3 regions of the Lysinibacillus sp. PWR01 genome follow, and region 2 is predicted to be linked to each of the others. Evidence: riboswitches for the same ligand, from Rfam matches in the RefSeq annotation. Region 2 holds a riboswitch; each other region holds the start of a gene.
What was found. A riboswitch is a leader RNA that binds a small molecule or an ion and turns the genes downstream of it on or off. The one in region 2 is predicted to bind cobalamin.

Region 1: it holds a riboswitch for cobalamin, as region 2 does, so the genes downstream of both, ACEVFT_RS22245 (hypothetical protein) here and ACEVFT_RS06310 ((2Fe-2S) ferredoxin domain-containing protein) in region 2, are expected to answer to the same signal.
Region 3: it holds a riboswitch for cobalamin, as region 2 does, so the genes downstream of both, ACEVFT_RS15590 (glutaredoxin family protein) here and ACEVFT_RS06310 ((2Fe-2S) ferredoxin domain-containing protein) in region 2, are expected to answer to the same signal.

What each region holds. Positions count from the first base shown of each region.
Region 1 covers NZ_JBHERJ010000096.1:32,562-35,843, forward strand. The annotation lists gene ACEVFT_RS22240 (GTP-binding protein) at 1-736, shown strand, start outside; gene ACEVFT_RS22245 (hypothetical protein) at 1,102-1,857, opposite strand; cobalamin riboswitch at 2,085-2,268, opposite strand; gene ACEVFT_RS22250 (SMC family protein) at 2,392-3,282, opposite strand, start outside.
Region 2 covers NZ_JBHERJ010000041.1:15,564-18,845, reverse strand. The annotation lists gene cobJ (precorrin-3B C(17)-methyltransferase) at 1-1,243, opposite strand, end outside; gene ACEVFT_RS06310 ((2Fe-2S) ferredoxin domain-containing protein) at 1,248-1,619, opposite strand; cobalamin riboswitch at 1,765-1,946, opposite strand; cobalamin riboswitch at 2,199-2,383, shown strand; gene ACEVFT_RS06305 (energy-coupling factor ABC transporter permease) at 2,532-3,278, shown strand; gene ACEVFT_RS06300 (energy-coupling factor ABC transporter substrate-binding protein) at 3,282-3,282, shown strand, end outside.
Region 3 covers NZ_JBHERJ010000073.1:172,486-175,767, reverse strand. The annotation lists cobalamin riboswitch at 5-193, shown strand; gene ACEVFT_RS15600 (hypothetical protein) at 396-590, shown strand; gene ACEVFT_RS15595 (hypothetical protein) at 584-1,243, shown strand; cobalamin riboswitch at 1,544-1,721, shown strand; gene ACEVFT_RS15590 (glutaredoxin family protein) at 1,839-2,063, shown strand; gene nrdI (class Ib ribonucleoside-diphosphate reductase assembly flavoprotein NrdI) at 2,060-2,419, shown strand; gene nrdE (class 1b ribonucleoside-diphosphate reductase subunit alpha) at 2,416-3,282, shown strand, end outside.

The sequences.
Region 1 (3,282 bases), on a different contig from region 2:
GCCGCAAATTTTATATATGGAGACCATTGCGACGACGGTGACAGGCTATGGCCATTTCGAGCCACTCAAGCATTATGCGGAAGTTCATTTATTAATGGAGCCAAATCCACGTGGAACCGGCAATACCTTCAGCAATGCCTGTCATGCAGATCATTTATCCGTAGGCAATCAGCGCCTTGTTGAAAAACACCTGTTTGAGCGTGATCATCATGGCTTACTTACAGGCTTCCCTGTAACAAATGTTCATTTTACACTGCTAACAGGTCGCGGGCATAATGAACATACATCGGGCGGCGATTTCCGAGAAGCTAGTTTCCGTGCGCTGCGCCAGGGACTAGAGCAAGCCCAAAATGTTCTACTTGAACCCTATTATCGTTTTAAAATGAAGGCTTCAAACGACTTTATCGGCCGCATGATGACTGACATTCAGCAAGCAGCAGGCACATTCGATGACCCGATATTATCCGAAACAGATGTGGTGCTAACAGGTCGCGCGCCCGTTGCCACTTTAATGAGCTACAGCACAACCTTTGCTGCCTATACAAATGGGAAAGGTGCACTCACACTCCAATTCGATGGCTATGATATGTGTCATAATACAGAGGAAGTAATTGCACAGATTGGCTACGATAAAAATGCCGACCCTGAATATAGTTCCTCCAGTATTTTTTGTGCAAAAGGCAAAGGATATACGGTTCCGTGGCATGAAGCACAGGCAGCCATGCATTGTTTGTAGGGCTGCTCGCTCGGAGGCGTTTTGCCTGCTTTCGCGGGTATTCGTCGCTCAAGCGCGAGTATTTCACTTGCTTCCGCGGGTATTCGTCGCTCAAGCGCGGGTATTTCACTTGCTTCCGCGGGTATTCATTGCTCAAGCGCGAGTATTTCACTTGCTTCCGCGGGTATTTCTTGCTTGAACGTGAATATATTTCGATCCTGCATTTAAATGAAAGAGGCTGGGACAGAACTCGATTATTTTGAAAAATAACGAAAACAGATAATAACTTTTTCGCTTCAATGAGTAGAGTGTTCCTTCCTAAATCAAAAAAATGTTAGACCCAAATGCAATCGGTCTAACATTTTTTCTTTTTGTCCCAGCCTCTTTTATAGTGCACCGACGGCTTTCTTTGTTGGTTTGTCCATCAAATAAGCGGGTTCTACTATCACGTAGTCATGCTTGTTCGTAAAATCAATCAGTACCTTGCCTGGGCGACTTTTTAAAATTTGTAGATGATCAATTAAGTGCAGTAAGAGCTCGTGCCCATTGCCGCGTGGATGCCAGTTGAAGTGATAATCATTTAACGCTTGCACCGCTTCAATAAACTGGGCATATTCCTGCTGCACGAATGCGATGAGTTTGTCATGGTGAGGTGCCAAATCGTGTAAATATGTTTCATAAAAGCGCATGACAATCGAGCATAATAAGTCATTGACACGAGCGGCACTTAAAACAGGCTTTGGCTCCAATGTTAGACGATCAAGGTTAGGCTTTGCGCGTGTTGAATCAATGCGCGTAATTAAGTGATACGCTTCCCCATTGACTTCATAGACAATCGGATTGGTCGGCATATACATCATAAAATGATTGGTCTTTGTTTTCAGTTCATCTGTTAATGCTGCTTTTGCCAATAGATGACCATCCGCACCCCCATTTTGTATCCAAATAATTTCTTTATTATATAAGATTTGTTCAAAGAAGCGATCGTTGCGAATCAACTTCGTTGCTAATAATTGATCGATCAGCGATTCGACCACCATTCTTGTTTTCGCTTTCTTGGCAACTTCTGTGCGTGGTTGCTTACAAATGTTCATATCTTCATAAGGCGTTTCCAGCGTTGTCGTTACATGAATATTCGTCATACGTGCATCCCCTTTGCGTACATATTTTCAAAACAAAAAGGACTCCCTACGTTTTGAGGAAATCCTTCGCTTTATCTTCTTTCATCACACAATGCCAAACAAACCCTAAGTATGTGTGAACGAGTCCGATTGTGAACCCTTTCATTTACTATGGGCGTTTGACGTACTGTGACGAACAGAGCATTCTGTTTTGTCAACATGCCACCTCCTATTCCTCGTAGGTTACTGGTGTGTACTCGTAACAGGCAGGTCTCCTGACTCATGGTCATCGCTTCCTTTCTCCTTCCCGTCCAAAGACAGTGGTTGCTGAAAAGTCGCTCACATTTACAGTTGCGGGACAGTGTCGGATTTGCACCGACTTCCCTTTTAAGCAAATTGCACGCAATTTACACCTATTACTACACGCTATTCAGTTGGTAAGGAAACGAGAATACCTCGTTTTCCTATTAAAGTATTAAAATTAATTGTAAAGGAGTGCCATTTAGAAGTCAATTCTTGCTCGTTTAAAACACAATTTCATTCACCCAAATGGTCCTACACCTTTTGGAAACCAACAATCCTACTTTGTGGAATAGATGAATTATGTTCAATAACAAATACCTTGGAAAAATGGTCGTAATAGGTTTTATCATGAGCTTTTGGAGATAAAATAATTAACTTTCGATTTAACTCTTTTGCATATAAATGAAATACTTTGTCCTTGCGTTCATCATCTAGTGCGCTATCAAACTCATCAAGTACGATATAGCTTGGGGCAATCGAGAGGTTTTGCAATAAAGCTAAGGCAAAGAGGAGCGAGCTTAACGATTCCTCCCCTCCTGAAACACCTTTACCTACTTTGCCATTTCGTGCTTTTAAGCTAACATCCTCCATAGTACCCTGATGACCAATTTTACGAGCTTTCACATAAAGCAAGTATTTAATGTGCCCTGCCTTCTCTTCTATTCTTTCTTTTTCAATATGTCCCTCAAAATGAAAGATATCCATATACTTTTGGAACAACATATTAATCTTTGTTAAATACATATTAATGGTCGTTTCTAGTTTATCTTCTAAATCTGCTGCAAAGCCCGCATTTTGCTCAAGAAGTATTTCAGCACTTGCTAATTCTGCATTTTTACGCTCAAAATCTTCTTTCATTTTTTCAAAATTTACTTCAGCATGAATATTGACCTTTTCTAGGCGTGCCGCTTCGAAAGCAGCAGCTTTTTCTGCATTACCATGAATTAATCTTGCCTCAGACCATTTAATGGAGATGGATTCATCAACAACACATGCTTCGACAGGTAAAATATGCTCTAATTCCTGTAGTTTTATTACTAGACTTGCTTGGCTAGCCTCTAATTGTTCGATTTTTTCTTGCGCTCTCACCATACGTAGCCGACAGTTTGTTAGATTACTATTTATTAATTCAAGCTCTGATTC
Region 2 (3,282 bases):
TTAGAGATAGCACATCACCAATCGGTGCTAATAAAAAGCCTACTTCCTGCAATTTCTCTGTGATCTGTTCAGGGGCAGTCGTTGGTATTTTTAAATGAATTTGATGATCTGGTGTATATTCCATCGTCCCCTCTTCCCCAACGACCTCTGCTAACGTCAGCATTTGCTGAGGAGTAAAAAACTTATTGGCCACACCTGGGCTCACTGCTAATTCAAAAATAGATTCTATTTTTTGCTGTACAAGCTTCGGTGTTACGTTGACTGCGTTTGTCCCTTTCACCATTGCGAGTGCCGCTGTAGCCATTTCAAGTGCTGTTTTTTTCGGCTTTGGCGTAGCGGCTATACTGGGTTTATTAAAGCGCCCTGCATTAGGATCAGCTGTAAAGTCATTTCTTGCTGTTCCTGTCTCTTGATTCATTGCCCAAGGTTCATTTTCTTCACGCAAACGTTGATGTGGACGTAATGGTTGTTTTTCTTCCCCCAGGGTATATTTACGTTGGTAACCGCGTGGCGTAATCATCTTATTGTCATAGAAAAATGTTGATGAATTCCCGATAATGACAGTTGTCAGCATACCAATATCATGTTCTAGCATTTCTGCTAGCGTTGTCATGGTCACTTCTTGACGTTCTCGATACGCACTTTTCACAAGCCCTACTGGTGTGTCTGGCGAACGATATTCTAAGAGAATTCGCTGAGCTTCGACAATTTGTCTTGTACGGCGACCACTTTTAGGATTGTATAATGCGATGACAAAATCTGCCATCGCAGCTGCCTCGACACGCTTTGCAATCAAATTCCAAGGTGTTAGATGGTCACTTAAACTGATTGTACAAGCATCATGCATAATGGGTGCACCAAGTATGCTCGCACATGAATTAATCGCAGAAATACCAGGAACAATTTCTACTTCAATTCCTGTTGCTTCTGTCCAGCCTAGCTCGATTAACACCTCATACACTAATCCCGCCATGCCATAAACGCCTGCATCACCACTCGAAATCACCGAGACAATGCTCCCTGCCTCTGCTTGACGAACGGCTTCCTGCGCACGGGACACCTCTTCTGTCATGCCTGTGCTAACAATCGATTTCGCACTAACTAAATCTTGAATCAGCTCTACATAGGTTTTGTAGCCTATAATCATATCACTTTGTTGTAAAGCTTCTACTGCACGTGTCGTAATATGCTTAAAATCTCCAGGTCCAAAGCCTACTACGAAAATTTTTCCTTTTTGCGCCATGTTGTTACCCCTCTTTCACCTTTTCAATCCCTTTAATGGCTGTTGTTTGAGCAGTACGCTGTAATGTACCTTCACGAAGTGTAAAGACATGTTCGTTGTATAAGGATTCATGATGTAAATCTTGTACTAGTGTCCTAGCATGCTCTGTTGATGGCACACGATACCAATTCCCTTGAGGGTAGGCGATTACCACACAGGCATCCTTGCATCGTCCATTACAGCGCGTTCTTGTCGTATGTATTTCTTGATCGAGTGCTTGTCGCTGTATTTCATCTCGAATGGCTAAAGTAATTTCCTCACCATCCTTATTCATGCAACTACTGCCATTGCAAATAAAGAGATGTGTTTTCATCCCCTCTAAATTCCATGTTGTCATCTTCTGTCTCCCCTCATTTGCTTTCTGGAAAAAGAAAAACCTTTACTCTAAACGAAGAGTAAAGGTTTTGTAGAAGCCAAATAAAAACGAATAGCATGAAATAAAGGTACTCGCTTCCGCTTCAACTTCTCCCTCCGAAAAGTTTGCATGCACAATCAAATAAGCAGGTTTCCTGACTTAAGCTTCATTTTACAGTCGCACCTTCCCAAGCTTGCACCAGTGGCTTTGCGATTTCATCAGCTATTACAGTAGCGGGGGCTGTATTGGATTTTCACCAATTTCCCTATTATCTCGAGCTATTCGAGCACTTATTGACGTTTTATATGAAATTTTTATTAGTATTTTAAATAGAAAACTGTCTTAATCATATCTTATTATTTTAAAATTTCAATATTTCTTTAAAAATTTATGACAAATTTATCAATTTTGAAGTGAACTGGGGTATAAAATTTATACAATATCCATCATTAGCACAATGAATATTATCAGAATATTCGCTGTTGACCTTTAATTAAAAAAATTTTATAAAAAGGTATAGCATATTTATGGAAAATCATGTTACACTTTGTCGTGAAATCTCACAATTGAATGTTTTTCGGTGTAAAATGCTTGGCATTTTGCTTAAAAGGGAAGCCGGTTTGAGTCCGGCGCGGTCCCGCCACTGTAATAGGGAGCTTTATAGAATATGTCACTGTCCAACGGATGGGAAGACCTATAAAGTATTGAACTAGAGCCAGGAGACCTGCCGAAAAATAGGTGATCGTTTCAGCCTACGAGGATAGGTGTGCGGCTTAGCAGATGAGAATGTTATTTGCTTTTTTAGCTATGCACTTTTCCACCAACGGAGAAGTGCTTTTTTATTTACGCACGCTACATTCTAAAAATCTATTAATTAGTTAGGAGGAAAGCTTTTTGAAATTTTCATGGTGGAAACTTAGTTATTTTTTATTGGCCTTTTTAATTGTGCCAAAACGTGCCTTTGCGATGCATATCATGGAAGGTTTTTTGCCAATCGAATGGGCGATTTTTTGGTGGGTCATCTCTATTCCTTTTATAGTTCTAGGATTGCGCTCTATTCGCAAAACAATTGATGAAAATCCTGAAACAAAGATGCTTTTAGGGCTTTCAGGAGCCTTTGCTTTTGTGCTATCTGCCTTAAAAATCCCTTCTGTTACAGGTAGCTGCTCTCACCCAACTGGTGTTGGACTTGGGACAGTTCTCTTTGGCCCTCTAGCCATGAGTGTAATTGGAACAATCGTTTTATTATTCCAATCTTTATTATTAGCACATGGAGGAATCACGACTTTAGGGGCGAACGCCTTTTCGATGGCTATTGTAGGTCCTTTTATTGCTTACTTTGTCTTTAAAGGAGCACAAAAAGTAGGTTTGTCATTTTCACTAGCCGTATTTTTCGCAGCTATGCTTGGTGATTTAGGTACATATGTTGTGACTTCTGTACAACTAGCACTAGCCTTCCCTTCAGAAGTTGGAGGCTTTATGGCATCCTTTACAAAGTTTGCAGGTATTTTTGCCTTAACTCAAATTCCTTTAGCGGTGAGTGAAGGGATTTTAACGGTCATTGTGATGAATTTCTTGAAAAAATACAATATTAGCGAATTAAAAACTTTACGTGTTTTCTCAACAAAGGAGGCACATTAACAGA
Region 3 (3,282 bases), on a different contig from region 2:
AAAAACGGAATAACAGGATAAAGGTACAAATTCATAATGAGTTTGTTTAAAAGGGAAGTTCGGTGAAAATCCGGCGCTGTCCCGCAACTGTAATTCGGAGTACATTTTCAAAGCCACTGTTATGTCATGTAATGGGAAGGGAAAATGTGTGATGATCATAAGCCAGGAGACCTGCCTTTGTCTAGTACAGCCAAAAAACCTACGAGGATAGGGGGTGTTGAGTGTGACGAATTACCTTCATCATACTCATAGTGCGACAACCAAGAAAAGGGTCTCTATTCAGTATAGACGACTTATTTTATATTGGTTGAAGAACTATGTAGTATTTAAGTCATAGCTAGCATCTTACCTAAGGGGAAAGATGTTTTTTTTATGAACGAATAGGAGTGAACAAGATGACATCACATTCAATTTTATTTTATGAAAATCAGTTAAAGCAGCAAATAATGAACAACCTTTCTAGTGAGCACATGATTTCCCTACAAGTTTATATCAAAATATTAATACAAGAAAATCCTGATGATTACAAAAATATTAATTATGCCTATTTAAATATAAAACGTGAGTTAGTCGGGGCAATAGAATGCTGATAGATGAAAAAATTTTAGAGGATAGCATTGATATTGATCAACATACTCTATTTAGTAATTTGGATCATTTTGAGCTAGAGAGATGCTTTGTATTAGAATATTTAGAGAAACTTTTAAAGTGGAATAAACAAACACACGCTATTTCTGAAGAGAAACTTCAAAAGCTTTGGATGAAACTGATAAGAAAATATAAATTTTCTCTTGATGAATGGGAAAGAAATGCTGGAAATACGAATATTCACTCGTATCTTGTGAAAGAACAAGGGCATGGTCTACAAAAATTAATTCGTTTTTACAGGGACCGTCATGGAGTGAAATGGTTAGAAAATGCCTTTGATTATGGCATGACATTGCTAATGAAAGGTGGGGAAATGCCAGCATTAGAAATGTTTTTCCTCACAAATTTAATATGTTACAAGTGGCAACTAGACTACTTAGAGGATAAAGAAGTGCAATATTACTTTTCTCATTCAGTAAATGGGAAAGTGAAAGAGGTCTATGATCGTTTTAGGGCTTACGATAGAGAACAGAATCTATTAACTGCAACTAAATTATATAAGCTTTTATCCAAATATAATCCTCAATTTCATACAAATTCTGCTGCAACGCCGGAATTTTATAAGGAATTGGCCCTGTTTATTGTAAAGCACTAATAGATGTTCGTAGTGTCAAACAGTCTATTTTTCTTCAGAATATAGACTGTTTCCATAGCTATTCAAGATTATTTTAGGCATTCTATAAATGAATAGTTTTACTGTAGATAGAATTTAATAGAAAATCTCGTACATCGTTTAAAATATCTATTTTGTTTAGGTATAAGTAATTAGTGATAATCTATTTCGAACTACATAATCAAAAATACTGAATAATCCAAAAATAAAGAAGTTTAGAATCTAGATTTACTTTTCATTTGAAGGATGGTAAACTTAAAACTATTGAACAACAACAATATATTGTGTTCGTTTTACTAAGGTACTACTATATGTAGTTTAAAAGGGAAGTTCGGTACAATTCCGACGCTGTCCCCGCAACTGTTAAGCTGACGATGATAGCATCCACTGTGCATGCGCATGGGAAGGAAATCAGAGAATGAAGCAAAGCCAGGAGACCTGCCTTTCTAAAACAAATTAATCATTTCTTCGGGGATTAAGAGATGGGAACGTCGGTATTTTTAGTATGTTAACGTTTCCATTTTAGCTATCTCTCTTAAAGAGATAGCCTTTTTATTTTATGAAAAGAGGGATTTCTATGAAACTTTATACGAAAACAATTTGTCCAAAATGCCTGTGGGTAAAATCTGAATTACAACGTGCAGGACTTGAAGCAGAAATTGTTAACATTGATCACGATGAACAAGCTAAGCAAACCATTATAGATGCAGGTTTTTTAAGTGTGCCTGTTTTAGAAATGAATGAAACCTTTATAGGAGATGTTCAGGAAATTGTTTCTCAAATTGAGTTGATTACCCTATGATCGTTTATGCAAGTCGTACAGGCAATGTCCGAAATGTTGTATCCAAATTAAAGGCAGAAGCTATCGAGCTCTCTGAAGAATTGCGACTGAATAAGCCGTATCTTTTAATTACCTACACAGATGGTTTAGGTGACATTCCAGCGAAGGTGCAACGCTTTTTAGAAAAAAACAGAGATTTTTGTAAAGGAGTAGTTGCCAGTGGCAATAGTAACTTTGGCCATCATGTATTTGGCGCTGCTGGTGAGAAAATTGCTACTACCTATCATGTACCCTTAGTAAGGAAATTAGATTTACGAGGCAATCAAACAGATTATGAAGCAATACAAACGTTTTATGAAACGAGGGTAATGAGATGAAAACCTATTTAAAGCTTAATAATGACGTACTGAATCGTTATAGTACAACTGGATTACTTGAGTTAGAAAAAGATCGTGAAGCTACGCGCCGCTACTTTTTAGAGTATGTCAACGTACGTTTGCGTTATTTTATAGATATTGAGGAAAAAATCCGCTATTTAGTTGATGAGGGCTACTATGAGAAAGCATTTATCGACATGTACGAAATGGAATTTATTAAGAAGTTGTATAAAAAAGCCTATGATTATAATTTCCGTTTCCCATCCTTTATGAGCGCCAGCAAGTTTTATGATAGCTATGCTATGAAAAGTCGTGACGGCGAAGAGATTTTAGAAAAATATGAGGATCGTATTGTTATTATTGCTTTGTATTTAGCTCAAGGCAACACAGCTTTAGCAGAACGTTCTGTCGAAGCGATGATGGAAGCCTATCAACCTGCCACACCAACTGCATTGAATAGTGGCAAGAAAGCACGTGGTGAATTAGTAAGCTGCTTTAAATTATCAATGGATGACTCCATGAATAGTATTGCCGAAAACATTGGCTATTGTTTAGAGCTATCACGCCTTGGTGGTGGGGTTGGGGTCAACTTAACAGATTTACGCCCTTTAGGGGATCCAATTAAAGAGATACTGAATCGTGCAAGTGGTGTCATCCCAGTTGCGAAACTGTTAGAAAATTCTTTCAGTTATTCGAATCAGCTAGGGCAACGAAATGGCTCTGGTGTTGTTTATTTAAATATTTTTCATGCAGATATAGAAAATTTTATTTCATCCAAAAAACCGAATGCCGATGATAAAATTCGCCTCGCAACCCTTTCAACAGGAATTATTATACCTAGTATTTTCTTCGAACTGATGAAA